Regions from separate parts of the Halomonas sp. AOP7-E1-9 genome, predicted to be linked through region 1. Evidence: riboswitches for the same ligand, from Rfam matches in the RefSeq annotation. Region 1 holds a riboswitch; each other region holds the start of a gene.
The links. Region 1 has a riboswitch for thiamine pyrophosphate ahead of tenA (thiaminase II). Riboswitches for the same ligand answer to the same signal wherever they lie in the genome.
Positions count from the first base shown of each region.

Region 2: linked by a shared signal. The riboswitch ahead of ACT3R4_RS10085 (SLC5/6 family protein) and the one ahead of tenA (thiaminase II) in region 1 are both predicted to bind thiamine pyrophosphate.
Region 3: linked by a shared signal. The riboswitch ahead of thiM (hydroxyethylthiazole kinase) and the one ahead of tenA (thiaminase II) in region 1 are both predicted to bind thiamine pyrophosphate.

Region 1 is NZ_JBQSVC010000011.1:356-5,038, reverse strand. Features, by position in the region: gene ACT3R4_RS08340 (DUF2955 domain-containing protein) at 1-681, shown strand, start outside; gene ACT3R4_RS08335 (CsbD family protein) at 788-967, shown strand; gene thiC (phosphomethylpyrimidine synthase ThiC) at 1,054-2,964, opposite strand; gene tenA (thiaminase II) at 2,987-3,655, opposite strand; TPP riboswitch at 3,746-3,898, opposite strand; gene ACT3R4_RS08320 (class I SAM-dependent methyltransferase) at 4,029-4,631, shown strand.
Region 2 is NZ_JBQSVC010000015.1:3,425-8,107, reverse strand. Features, by position in the region: gene ACT3R4_RS10095 (CoA-acylating methylmalonate-semialdehyde dehydrogenase) at 1-879, shown strand, start outside; gene ACT3R4_RS10090 (hypothetical protein) at 942-1,634, opposite strand; TPP riboswitch at 1,900-2,004, shown strand; gene ACT3R4_RS10085 (SLC5/6 family protein) at 1,994-3,382, shown strand; gene corA (magnesium/cobalt transporter CorA) at 3,379-4,347, shown strand; gene ACT3R4_RS10075 (zinc-binding dehydrogenase) at 4,428-4,683, shown strand, end outside.
Region 3 is NZ_JBQSVC010000008.1:124,772-129,454, forward strand. Features, by position in the region: gene ACT3R4_RS07125 (cupin domain-containing protein) at 85-750, shown strand; gene ACT3R4_RS07130 (DUF6164 family protein) at 747-1,112, opposite strand; gene gloA (lactoylglutathione lyase) at 1,114-1,647, opposite strand; TPP riboswitch at 1,877-1,972, shown strand; gene thiM (hydroxyethylthiazole kinase) at 1,997-2,797, shown strand; gene thiE (thiamine phosphate synthase) at 2,797-3,411, shown strand; gene ACT3R4_RS07150 (LysR family transcriptional regulator) at 3,408-4,328, shown strand; gene ACT3R4_RS07155 (DoxX family protein) at 4,415-4,683, shown strand, end outside.

The sequences.
Region 1 (4,683 bases):
TTAAGCATTCTGCTGCATTTTGCGAGCTACCCCAGTGTCGATCTAGCTGATTTGTTGGCCTCCAATTTTGTGGCCAGCGTGCTTGCCGTGTTCATCGCCATGCTGATGTACACACTTTTCCCTGACGTTGAGCCCCGCCAACCGCCGCCTAAAAGCACCAAGACGAAAGCGCAGATGCGCCATGAAACGCTGATGGGCGGCATTACCGCGACACTTTCCTTTGTCGTTTTTCAGGTATTTGACCTGCAGGGGTCGCTCTCGGCACAAATGGCGACCATTTTGGTGCTGTTCGCGATGGGCTATGCCGGTGCGCGCGTATCCGCTCGCAAACGTGCCATCGGCACGCTGTTGGGGTGTAACCTGGCGCTGATTATGCAGCTTCTGCTTTACACACAAAGCAATCACTTCCTGCTAGCGATTGTGCTTTATTGGTTGGGGCTATTGCTGTTTGGGCGTGAGCACATACTTGAAGGCGGGGGCTCCGGCATCGGGTTTGGCGGGATGACCACCCTGGGTATCCTGTTTGGTCAATCTTTAGGCCCCAGTCAGGACCTTGTCTATAGCGCCCTGTATCGCTTTTCATCCATGAGTGTGGCGCTGGTAGTAACGCTGCTGTTCATGGCTTGCCTGCATTATGTGCTCAATCTTTGGGAGCCTACGCGACTACCAGAAAGAAAATGAGGTAACTTTTTTAACAAAGGCTACTCTGATAAGGCAGCTGTGATGTGAAGGGCAATATGTTCTTCTCTCCAGCGTGTTTCCTGCTAACGGATTAGAGGTGTATGTCATGAGTGGAAAAGACGATAAAGCAAAAGGCGCCGCTAACAAAGCCGCTGGTAAAGTGAAAGAAGCGGCTGGCAAAGTAACGGGCAGCGAAAAAACGGAAGCCAAAGGCAAAATGCAGCAGGCTAAAGGCGAAGCTCAAAAAGGTAAAGGCGACGTGAAAGAGAGTCTCAAGAAAAAATAGCTTTGCCACGCACGTTAGCGTAACACGTCGACAACAGGGGCCTTCAGGCCCCTGTTTGCGTTTATGCCTTTCGTTTTCAAACCGTTTTACACTTCCTGATACAGCTGGCTTCCCGTTTTTCGAAACTTCTCCGCCTGCTCTTCCATGCCGCGCTTAACCGACTCCGCGTCGTTAGTGCTTTCTGGCGTGCGGTCGCGGTAGGTGTCGCGTACTTCCTGGCTAATCTTCATTGAGCAGAACTTGGGCCCACACATAGAGCAAAAATGCGCTACCTTCGCGGAATCCTTGGGCAGGGTTTCGTCATGAAATTCCCGCGCGGTGTCCGGGTCTAGCCCCAGGTTGAACTGGTCTTCCCAGCGGAATTCAAACCGCGCCTTGGAAAGCGCATTATCACGCCGCTGTGCTGCCGGGTGGCCCTTGGCAAGATCCGCCGCATGGGCGGCAATTTTGTAGGTAATAATACCGGTCTTGACGTCATCTTTATTGGGCAGGCCCAGGTGCTCTTTCGGCGTGACATAGCAGAGCATGGCACATCCAAACCAGCCGATCATCGCCGCCCCAATGCCCGAGGTAATATGGTCGTAGCCTGGTGCGATATCCGTGACCAACGGGCCGAGTGTGTAGAAGGGCGCCTCGTCGCAGTACTCCAACTGCTTGTCCATGTTCTCTTTGACAAGGTGCATGGGCACGTGGCCGGGGCCTTCAATCATTACCTGCACGTCGTGCTTCCAGGCAATGTGGGTCAGCTCACCCAGGGTTTTAAGTTCGGCCATCTGCGCTTCGTCATTGGCATCGGCGATAGAGCCTGGGCGCAGGCCGTCACCTAATGAAAACGCCACATCGTACTGCTTGCAGATCTCGCAGATCTCCTCGAAGTGGGTATACAGAAAGCTCTCCTGATGATGGTACAAACACCATTTGGCCATAATCGAACCGCCGCGCGAGACGATGCCCGTTACCCGGTTGGCGGTCAGCGGCACATAGCGCAGCAAAACGCCTGCGTGAATGGTGAAGTAATCCACACCCTGTTCGGCCTGCTCGATCAACGTATCGCGAAACACCTCCCAGGTCAGGTTTTCGGCCACGCCGTTGACCTTCTCCAGCGCTTGGTAGATGGGCACCGTACCGATAGGCACTGGCGAGTTACGCAAAATCCATTCGCGGGTTTCGTGAATGTTCTGCCCGGTGGAGAGATCCATGATGGTATCCGCGCCCCAGCGAATCCCCCAGGTCATTTTGTCGACTTCTTCTTCAATCGACGAGGTAACGGCCGAGTTGCCCAGGTTGCCGTTAATCTTGACCAGAAAGTTACGCCCGATAATCATCGGCTCGCTTTCAGGATGGTTGATGTTATTGGGAATAATCGCCCGCCCGCGAGCAACTTCATCGCGCACAAACTCCGGCGTAATCTCTTCTGGGATGCTGGCGCCGAAGCTTTGGCCGCGATGCTGGTGGCCCAGGATTCTCTCCACCTCGGCATCGCCCAGCGCTTGGCGGCGCTGGTTCTCGCGCAGGGCGATAAATTCCATTTCCGGCGTGATGATCCCTTGGCGGGCGTAGTGCAGCTGGGTAACGTTTTTGCCTTCTTTTGCCCGACGCGGCGTGCGTTTCAAATCAAAGCGCAGCTGAGCCAGCATGGGGTCGTTGGCGCGGCGTTTGCCGTACTCAGACGTATGGCCTTCTAAAAACTCGGTGTCGTCGCGTTCCTCAATCCACACCCGGCGAAGCGCGGGAAGCCCACGGCGTAGATCAATCTGGGCGTTGGGGTCGGTGTAGGGGCCAGAGGTGTCGTACACCAGCAGCGGCGGGTTCTGTTCATCCACGCTGGTCGTTTTGGTCGGCGAGAGACTGATTTCCCGAAACGGCACGTGGATATCCGGGCGCGAGCCTTCAAGATACACCTTGCGTGAACCGGGTAGTGGGGAAATCGCGGCGGCATCGACCTGGGCGGTTTCGGCTAGAAAGCGGGCTGTCTTCTGGGTAACGGTTTTGTTCACGGTTATATCCTTGTTATTGGAATTAATGGGAAAGGTCCAGGCCCATCTGCCAGAAGTCGATTTCCAGGCGCGTGGCATCGCGGAAAATTTTGCTGAGCTCATTAAAGCGGGCAGGGGTGACGTCGGCGAGGCGAGCATCCAGCCATTCAAGCTCGGCTTGCATGGCCGCCTGAAACTCCTCGCTTTCGTACATCGCAATCCAGGCATCAAACGGGTTGTGTGTGCCGCGTAGCGTTGTGGATTTTGCGTTCAACCAGTTGGCAATCTCGCCATAGCCCACCAGGCAAGGGGCAAGTGCCACGTGTAAATCCAGCAGGTCGCCACGGTTGCCGGTATCCAACACGTAGCGGGTGTAGGCCATGGTCGCCCGAGCTTCTTGTAGCTCGGCAAGTGCCTCCTCGGAAATACCCCACTCGCGACAAAAGCCCACGTGCAAGCCCAATTCCACATCCACAATGGTTTTTAAACCTTCATGGGCATGGCGCAAATCGGCAAGCGTAGGGCTTTTGTAGGCGGCCAGTGCATAGGCGCGAGCGAAGTGAATCAGAAACAGGTAATCCTGCTTCAGGTAGTGGCGAAATGACGCTTCAGGCAACGTGGCGTTGCCCAGCTGGCACACAAAGTCGTGCTCAATGTAGGCGCGCCAATCGTCATGGCAGGCAGTGGTTAAATCAGTAAAGCGGTAGCCCATACATCCTCCGGTGGTGGTGATCCGAAGGGCAGGCGAAAAGATCGAGGAAATGGCACGGAAGGGTGGCGAGCGATTGTGGGAGAGAGCTAGCCAGTGCCATCGCTTGATCCCTACGCCGGTACCCGCGCTACATCAAAAGCAGCGCATTAGCCGGATCAGGTTCAGCGGGACCAGCGCTTGGCAGCAAAATTGCTACGCCCTGCGCCATCTCAGCCGGATTCACCGGCACCCCGTCAAGCATTCAACTCAGCGAGTCTAGGTGGCGGTGGAGGGAGATGCAAGGGGGCGGACGACGGTGCTATGTGTTAATTTGAATCGATTATGACGATTAACACTCATCATTACAGCGTGATGCGATCAGGAAGTACTGACATTGACCACCGATAACAAAACGGGTTGGGAAGCCTTCTATCGCGCCAATCAAACGCGAGCCGCCTCGCCGCTGTTACGCCGCGCTTTGGGGGACGAGTGCTTACCCAAAGGCAACGGCCATGCTATCGATTTAGGATGTGGAGGCGGCATCGAAACCGCACTACTGCTGACGTCAGGGTGGAAGGTCTTGGCGATCGACAAAGCGCCCAATGCCATTGTGCGAGTAGAAACACTAAAAGCTGAATTGCCCAGCGCTGATCTGACAATTTTGACTTCGAGTTTCGAGGAATTGAAAGGCCTGCCATCGTCATCCTTGGCCCACGCCGGGCTAAGCCTGCCGTTCTGCGAGCCAACGCACTTTCCCACACTGTGGGACATGATCCTTTCAGCGCTTGAGCCGGGAGGGTTATTTGTCGGGCACCTCTTCGGAGACAGGCACGATTGGGCCAAGCATCCAGCAATGAGCTTTCACTCGATGCAAGAAATAGAAGCGCTATGCGATGGTCTGAAAATTGAGCTTTTACGCGAAAGCGAAGGAGAGGGCGGGCAGGTAACGCATCACTGGCATCGGTTTGATCTGATTTTAAGAAAACCAGTGATTTAACCGAGACGTTGCTTATTTGTGGCAGCTGCCACGTGCTTTTCTATCGTCAAAT
Region 2 (4,683 bases), on a different contig from region 1:
CCTGAGGTTGCCAACCAGATTGTCGATCACCCAACGATTAAAGCGCTATCGTTTATTGGCTCAACCCACGTCGGCTCATTGCTTTACAAGCGGGCGGCAGATGCGGGTAAGCGTATGCAGGCGATGATGGGGGCGAAGAACCACTGTGTGGTTATGCCCGACGCAAATCGCAGCCAAGCCATCAACAATCTGCTGGGCTCAGCATTTGGCGCCGCAGGCCAGCGCTGTATGGCTAATTCGGTCGTGGTGCTGGTCGGTGAGGCGCGACAATGGATTGATGATATTGTGGATGCTGCAGGCCAGATGAAAGTGGGGCCTGGCACCCAACAGGATGCCGATTTAGGGCCGCTGGTATCGCCTGCCGCCAAGGAGCGTGTGTTAGGTCTTATCGAGACCGGTGAAAAGGAGGGCGCAACGCTATTGATTGATGGGCGTAACTGCCAGGTACACGGTTATCCGAAGGGCAATTTTGTGGGACCGACGTTATTTACCGATGTGACTGCGGAGATGACCATTTACCGTGAAGAGATATTTGGGCCGGTACTCTGCGTTGTCAACGTGGAAACACTCGACGAAGCGATTGCGTTTATTAATGCTAATCCTAACGGCAACGGCACGTCTATCTTCACGAATTCTGGCTGGGTGGCGCGGCGCTTTGAAACTGATATAGACGTGGGGCAGGTGGGTATCAACGTGCCAATCCCGGTGCCGGTTGCCTATTTCAGCTTCACTGGCTCACGTGCTTCAAAGCTCGGCGATTTAGGGCCAAATGGAAAACAGGCGATCGCCTTCTGGACGCAAACCAAAACGGTAACGGCACGCTGGTTTGAGCCTGAAAACGTTTCAAGCGGTATCAATAGTACTATTGCATTAAGCTGACGCTTACTTACTAAGCAGTCACTGGTTCTTGTGGGGGCCAGTGACGTTGTTGTACTCAAGGCTTAAAAATCATTCAGCAGGCTCAAGCTTTCTTCCAGTAGCTTTTCAATCGGCTTAAGTTGGCTTTCATGCAATACGAGTAGAGACGGCGCCTCTTTTGGCTGTCCGACAAGGGGCACTAAAAGGGCGAACTCACTCTCCTCTAGATGAAATTCATGAATTTCACGCGGGCCTAAGGCCGTTTGGCATTGGGAGCAGCGGTAGACATCGTCCTCGCCATACACCAACCGGTGATACATTTTAAAAAGCGTATAAAGTGCCAGGCCGCCTTCAAGCGCAGACCAGCGTTCGGGCGTTTTGGGTATATCGTCGGTGACCTCTTGCCCTTCGGCTTTGGCATCGGCGATCACATTTGCTAAAGGCATCGCCAAAATGGCAGGGTCTTCAGAGGGGAGCGGAGCGTTTTGCTTCGTGGCCTGGTCGAAGTCTTTCACCGCGCGCTTTACATCATCTAGCGTATTTAAAACGTAGTCAGCATGCTGTAAGTCGCCAGGCTCGCAGCTACCGTTCTCCCAGCCATGGATCACGCGTAGCGTCATGTCTCCTCGTGACATGGGGCGGGCCAGCAGCATATAAAGCATTACGCGAACGTGAAGCTGGCGCTCATCGGTATTGTTTTCAAACGCACGGTAGGGGTCAGCAAACAGAGTATTGAGCCGCCCTTGCGTATGCTCCTTGGCTTCGGTGTATGACATAGTGGTTTCCTGTAAGCGCGTCGCTTATTCTCCTGTGCGACGCTTGTAACATTAATGTTTTATAACACTAATGGCAGTAAGCTACTTTTATTTTGTAATGCTTTGACTCAGTTTACAGCAGCTTTTGTTAGTCTAGACAACGTTGTAGCGAATGAATAGCAGAAGTAAACCGTTTTCCTGTTAGCTATTTAGCGGCTAAGATACGGTGCGAGTAGCTGCTCATTTTGACGGTTAGCTCGCTTTACATCAGGATACGCTCTCAATTCACTGTCGCCAGGGGAGCCACGTTGCGTGGCTGAGAATGCTATGACGCAGACCCTGGAACCTGAACCGGTTAGTACCGGCGGAGGAAGTGCGACATGCCATACCTAACGTCAGCCGTGCTGGGCGCGGCGCTCTGTTGCTTTGCATTTTTAGGCCTTAAAGCCCGTGGGCGTAAAGGCTCATTGGATGACTTTGTAACCGCTCGTAATTCACAAACCAGCACCACGCTAGGGCTCTCTTTTGTTGCATCTGGTATGGGGGCCTGGATTTTGTTTGCACCGCCAGAAATTGGCGCTTTTATTGGCCCATTGGCCTTGGCAGGCTATGCCCTTGGCTCCTCACTGCCTTTTATCGTCCTTGGCTTTTATGGTCCGTCTATACGCCGGGCTCTCCCTGAGGGGCGGAGCATCGCTGAGTTTGCTGAGGCGTGCTATGGGCGCGGAGTGCGCCACTGGGTAACGCTGGTTTCCGTGGTGTATATGGCCTGCTTTTTAGCCGCTGAATTAACCGCTATTGGAGCGATCACCTCGCTGCTTTCTGATGTTCCGTCGAGCTGGGTGATTATTGGAGTAACGCTCACTACGTTGCTTTACACGGTAAGCGGTGGGCTGCGCGCAAGCCTGGCCACTGACCGTTGGCAGGCATGGTTGCTGCTTGCACTGTTAGTGGTGGTTTCCAGTGTCACCCTTTGGCACTTGCCTGCCATGCCGAGCAGTGCGGCATGGCCCTCTATCGCCACTTCTGATGCGCTTAGTGTGGCACTAACGCTTGTCATCGCGGTTACCGCAGCGAACTTGTTTCACCAGGGCTACTGGCAGCGGGTATGGGCGGCACGTAATGACCACAGTTTGGCCCGCGGGGCTTGGGTAGGAGGGGGCGCCACGGTCATGATCGTTATGGTGATTGGCGGTTTGGGTATGCTTGCTGCCATGAACGGTGTTCCGCTGGGCGAACCGCCCATGCCTTTTTTTGCACTGCTCAATAACGCGCCACCCTGGCTAGCTATAACGGCACTAGTACTTGCCGTTACATTGGTGGCGTCCAGCGTAGATACGCTACAAAGCGGTATTGCCTCACTGATCGTGTCGCGCAGTGAGCAGCCAAGCGTTTCTATCGCGCTCACACGCTGGATGACCGTTTTGCTTATGGTGCCTGTCGTGGTTGTCGCACTTCAAGGTGTGTCTGTTTTACGTCTTTTTTTAATCGCTGATTTAGTCTGCGCTGCAACTGTGGTGCCCGTGCTGCTGGGCTTATGGCGGCGCATGACGCCCCTTGCGGCTATCGGTGGCGGCATGGCGGGTCTATTGGGTGCGATCTTGCCTGGGTGGATGAGTCACGCCAGCATAAGCGAAGGGATAATGGCGGCAAGCTTTCCAAACAGTGTACCCACACTAGCGCCGTTTCTAGGTGCGTTGTTAGCTTCCACGGTGGTAAGCGTGTTATTAGCGTATTTAAGAACCCCTTGGAACCAAGGACAGTTATGATTCGCAGTATTTTGACGACCCCTGATGGCGAAACCCATGAAGGGAACGAAGAGCTTTTTGTCACATGGCAGAATACCCCCGGCAGTCATATATGGATCGATATGCAGGGGGAATCAGCAGAATCTGCTGAGCGGCTACTGGGTAAATTTGAGTGTCACCCCATGGCTATTCAGGATGCCCATAAAGAGCGCGTACCACCCAAAATAGAAGAGTTTGATAACCACGCACTGATTATTTACCGCGGTATTTCATCTTTTGACGCCCAGCTAAACTTTGTTCCTCAGCAGGTCTGCTTTTTTATTGGTGAGTGCTTTTTAGTGACGTTACATCCAGGCGTTGCCATGAGCATTGAGCGGCTCTTTAAGGAGCACGGTAAGACGTTATTAGCGAAATCACCGGAGCAGGTGGCGCTCAAGGTGATGTATATCTCTGCTGGGTATTACATTGATAGCCTGCTTGAATTTGAAGCGGAATTAAGCGATTTAGAAGATGAGTTACATGAAAATGGCAACGATGTATTAATGCGCAAAATTACCATGTACCGCTCCCGGCTGGTTAAGATGCGGCGCGTGTTTAATTATCATAAAGGGATTACCCAAGAGTTAACTGTCTACGACTATGAGCACGTCCCGCGTGAGGAAAGTGAAACGCTGCATGCCATTAACGATGTTGCCGAACGTTTTGAGCGGCTTTATACGCTTACTCAGATGTATTACGACATTTGCGGTGACCTAGTCGACGGTTACATATCAATCTCGTCGCACCAACTGAACATTACAATGCGCGTTCTAACGGTCATTACGGCGATTTTTGTTCCGTTAACGTTTGTTGCCGGTATCTACGGGATGAACTTTGACTACATGCCGGAGCTGCACTATCGCTATGGCTACTTCTTCATTTTAGGCATGATGGCAGGAATCGGTGGCGTACTGATTTGGCTATTCAGACGAAAGGGCTGGTTCTAATTCAGCAGGCTTTTAAGTGGCCTAAAGAGTTTGTTATGGTCGACAAGTCATCTTATTCCTTTGTGTCAAGGAGCCTGACAATGCCTGAACCTACCGCCGTTTCTTCTACGATGGCTGCCATGCTCTTGGTCGGGCATGGTGGGGTCGAACAACTGCATTATCGTGAAGACGTCAAAACGCCGTTACCCGTCCCAGGTGATGTTCTGGTCCAGGTGACGGCGACCGCGAAAAACAATACCGACCGTAAAGCGCGTGAGGGCCTGTATCCCACCAAAGAGAAAGGCGACGTGACGTCCTTTGCTATGGGCGGCACGCCCACCTTAACGTTTCCACGTA
Region 3 (4,683 bases), on a different contig from region 1:
AGCGCTCTTTTATGCATTGCATTTTGGGTGGTGGATAAGGAGACTTGCACTACCGCGATCCCCCCACTGCAAAGAGCCAACACCATGCGCCTTAACGCCGACTTTAGCCACTTTGCCTGCGTAACGCCGGACCAATATCAATGGGTCGATTCGCCCAGTGCAGGCGTCACACGCATGATGCTTGATCGCATCGGCGAGGAAGTCGCCAGAGCGACCAGCCTGGTACGCTACGCGCCCAACAGCCAGTTCACCTCACATACCCACGACGGCGGGGAAGAGATTCTTGTACTAGAGGGCGTGTTCGGTGATGAGCACGGCCGCTACCCCGCGGGCACCTATCTGCGCAATCCTATCGGTACGGGCCACACCCCGCACATAGGCGATGAGGGCGCGCTCATCCTGGTGAAGCTTCACCAGTTTGCAGCCAATGACATTCTTCAACTGGCCGTACCTGCCCACCGTTTACCTTGGCAGCCGGACCGCCGCCCAGGCATTACCTATAAAATGCTGCATACCTTTCACCAGGAGCGCGCCAGCCTGGAGCGGTGGGAGGCGGGCGTGACGATTGCCTACCCGACGCTGGGTGGTGGCCTGGAGGCGTTTGTTCTGGAAGGCACCTTGTGCGACGGCGATACCGAATACCCGACGGGCAGCTGGTGTCGCTACCCTCCCGGCGCCGCTCCCCAACTTAGCGCGGGCAGCGCAGGGGTCAAGCTCTACTTAAAACGCGGGCACCTGCGGCTTGATTAACGAGTCAGGCCAAGAAATGGCAGCAGCGTAAGCAGTGCCACCATAACGACCGCCACCATTACCAGGGTGACCTGAAAGGGATGCGCCGCCAAGCGGCGCCATAAGGTAGGTGCATCGCCTTGGCTCACGGCCTCGGCGTGCGCTTGCCGAGCCTTGGTGAAGCGCTCGGCTTGATACACCGCCAGTGCTGCTTCGGCCGCCTCACGCTGGGTTTCATCACGCAGCCAGATCGCGTCCACCCCTAAGCGGAAAAAACCGGCCTGCGTTTCATAGGTATCAAAACCATGTTCTGCCAGTAGTGAGCGGACTTCCATGGCTTCTTCATCGGTAACGTAGCGCAGCCGAAACAGCAAGTGTGCCATATCAGTCGCCCATCGCCGCCATTAGGTCGGCCTGGATAACTTCGATCCAATAGCCGTCCGGGTCTTTCACAAAAATGACGCCCTGCATTTTGCCTTGATCCGCCCGCTTTATGAACGTCACATCGTGCTCATCAAACCACGCCTGGGCCGCTTCCAAGTCCGGCACGCTAAAGCAGATATGTCCAAAGCCCTGCGGTTCGGCATTGCCATCGTGGTAGGCAAAATCGTCCTGGTCTTCGGTGCCCCAGTTATGGGTAAGTTCTAACAACCCCTTTTGGCTGAAGGTCCAGGCCGTACGCGCCTGGGTATCTTCCGGCACCTGGTCGTTGGCTTCCAGGTTCGCCAGAAAGTAGAGCGAAAACTGCATCTCTTCGAAATCCAGCCGACGCAGCACCTGCATGCCAAATACCTGGGAGTAAAAGGCCAATGAACGCTCGGGGTCTTTCGCCCGCAGCATCGTATGGTTTAAGCGAAACCCTTGGGTTTGCGCAGGGGCCGGACGAACGCCTTTATGCTGTTCACCTTGCAAAGTCATCTTGGGCTCCTTGTGGGGAATTATGCTGTTAAATGAATTGATTGAGCGGTTATCTTTGACAAAAACCATACCGTGTACAAGCCTATCTCTAACCGTTTCACACCGCATGATACCGTTGTGATGACATACCATGAGGGCAGAACAGCCATTATTCCAGCCCCGCTTACCCTACCGGCCTCCCCTTACACATCGCCTGCGCTTTACAGCACCGCCCAAGGCAAGGATAGTAGCCTGACGACAGGGGCGCTTGAGACGCTCAAGCTGAGATGCACCCTTAGAACCTGAACCGGATAATACCGGCGTAGGAAGTCGCGGTGTCATCACACCCGATCTACGCTGTGAGGTGGCCATGACATCACTCCCGCTGAGCGACGCGCTTTCCGCTGTACAACGCACCACGCCGTTAGTGCACTGTATTACCAATTTTGTAGCGATGAACAGCACAGCTAACTGCCTGCTGGCTGTCGGCGCTTCCCCTGCCATGCTGCATTCAACTGAGGAAGTCGCTGAGTTTACTCGCTTGGCCGGGGCACTTTCGATCAATATCGGCACGCCTTCACCACACTGGGCAGAAGGTATGCAACTTGCCGCCAGAACGGCCAACGAGAGCAATACGCCTTGGGTATTGGACCCGGTTGCGGTGGGCGCCACTTACTACCGTCAAACGCTTTCACAAACGCTATTGGCTTTTAAGCCCAGCGTGATCCGTGGCAATACCTCAGAAATCATGACGCTTTCCGGCTTGACCCACGCGGGCCGAGGAGTGGATGCCACAGCCTCTACGGATGAAGCGCGTGAGGCTGCCATAAACCTCGCCAAGCAGCAACGCTGTGTTGTCGCGATGACCGGCGTTCAGGATTTTATTACCGATGGCACTCAGCACTGGCGTCTGAGCGGCGGGCACGCGCTTATGCCGCGTGTCACTACGCTTGGCTGTGCGTTAAGTGCCACCGTTGCCGCCTTTGTAGCGGCCAGCCCCGAAGCTCCCTTGAACGCCACGTTAGCCGCACTTACAAGCTTTGCTATCGCGGGTAGCCGCGCTGGACAACAGGCGGCAGGCCCGGGTAGTTTTCAGGTAGCCCTGTTGGACGCCTTGTATCAGCTAACACCTACAGACGTCCGTCAGTTTACCGGGCTGGAGGAAGGCTAATGCGTTTTGATCTTTCGCTTTATCTGGTCACTGACGCTCAACTCTGTAAAGCCGCAGGGCTAGAGCGCACCGTGATTGAGGCCGTCAAAGGGGGCGTCAGCTTTGTTCAACTGCGCGATAAACACGCAAGCGATACCGACATGATTGAACAGGCCAAGCGTTTGAAAGCCGCCCTGGCGGGTAGCGGGGTACCGCTGGTGATTAATGACCGCTTGAACGTTGCCTTGCAAAGCGGCGCCGATGGGCTGCATGTCGGCCAAAGCGATACAGCGGTTCAAGAGGCACGGGCAGCCATGGGGCCAGAGGCAATTATCGGGCTTTCGATTAATACGCTTGAGCAGCTTCACGCAGCCCCCGTGGCCCTGCTCGACTACGTGGGCCTGGGCCCGGTGTTTACCACCCAAAGCAAGCAGGACCATGCTAAACCGTTGGGGTTTGAAGGCCTGGCTCAATTAGCCGCGGCCTGCACCTTGCCAAGCGTGGCCATTGGCGGGCTCAAGGCTGAACACGCCCAGCAGGTCGTTGCAGCCGGTGCCAATGGCTTGGCGGTTATCTCCGCCATTTGTGGCCAGCCTGACCCTTACCAGGCCGCACGGGCGTTGGCTCGGCCATGAACCAGCTCGACCATATTGCCGCTTTTGTCAAAGTTGCCGAGCTTGGCAGCTACACGCGGGCCGCTGAGGCGTTGGATCTTTCCCGCACGCGGGTATCACGCGTTGTCATGGCCCTTGAAGAGACGCTCGGGGTGCGGCTTATTCAGCGCACCACGCGGCGCCTGCATTTAACCGCCGAGGGCGAGCGCTACCTTGCGCATGCCCAAGCGATTTTACAGGCCCTTGATGAGGCTGCCGCCGACGTAGGCAGCGGCATTTCTGAAATAAGCGGCCGTTTACGCATCAACGGCCCCATGAGTTTTGGCATGCGCCACCTCTCCCCGCTGGTGGCGCGCTTTATGGTGGCATATCCTGGCCTGGATGTACGCCTGGATTTAGGTGACCGCCGCGTGGATCTTCTCGAAGAGGGCTACGATGTGGCCATTCGTATTGGCAACCTGCCCGACTCAAGCCTGATCGCCAGGCGCCTGACGCGCTGTCAAATGCTGTTTTGCGCATCTCCGGCGTACCTTGAAACCCATGGCGTGCCGGCAAATGCAGAGGCGCTTGCGCACCACCGCTGCCTGCGTTACCGCAGCGATTTAGCCAATAGCAACTGGCGTTTTGAACATATGACACTGACACCCCAAGGCCCGCTTGAAAGCAACAATGGCGATGTTTTAACCCATGCCGCCGAGGCAGGCATCGGTATCGCTCATCAACCCAGCTTTTTGGTAACGGAGAGCATTATCGCTGGGCGGCTGGTTCAGGTACTGCCGCACATCCCCCCCAAGATGCTGGATATTCATGCCATTTACCCTGCGCGACGCTTTTTACCTGCCAAGGTAGAGCGGTTTATTGAGTTGTTAACGGACGCCTGGGGTAGCCCGCCTTACTGGGAGCAGGAGATGGGATTGTCGCCTATTTCGCAACAGTGATGTTTGGTACGCGTGGATTATCTCTGCCGTCAATGAACGTAAAGTGTCCCCATTGAACTTTCAGCACTGCCCAATGGAGATACCCCATGAATGCATCTTCTTCCACCATGAGCACGAACCTTCAACCCCACGCCATCGCTCTGCTGCGACTATCACTTGGCGTGATGGCACTCGCCCATGGCCTGACCAAGGTGTTTGTGTTTACCCTGCCGGGCACGGTCGCCTACTTTGAGTCACTGGGCCTACCAAGCGTTATAGCCTACTTAACGATTCTGGGAGAAGTTGGCGGCGGCCTGGCCTTGATTCTGGGTATTTATACGCGCTGGATTAGCCTTGCAATGATTCCTCTGCTGCT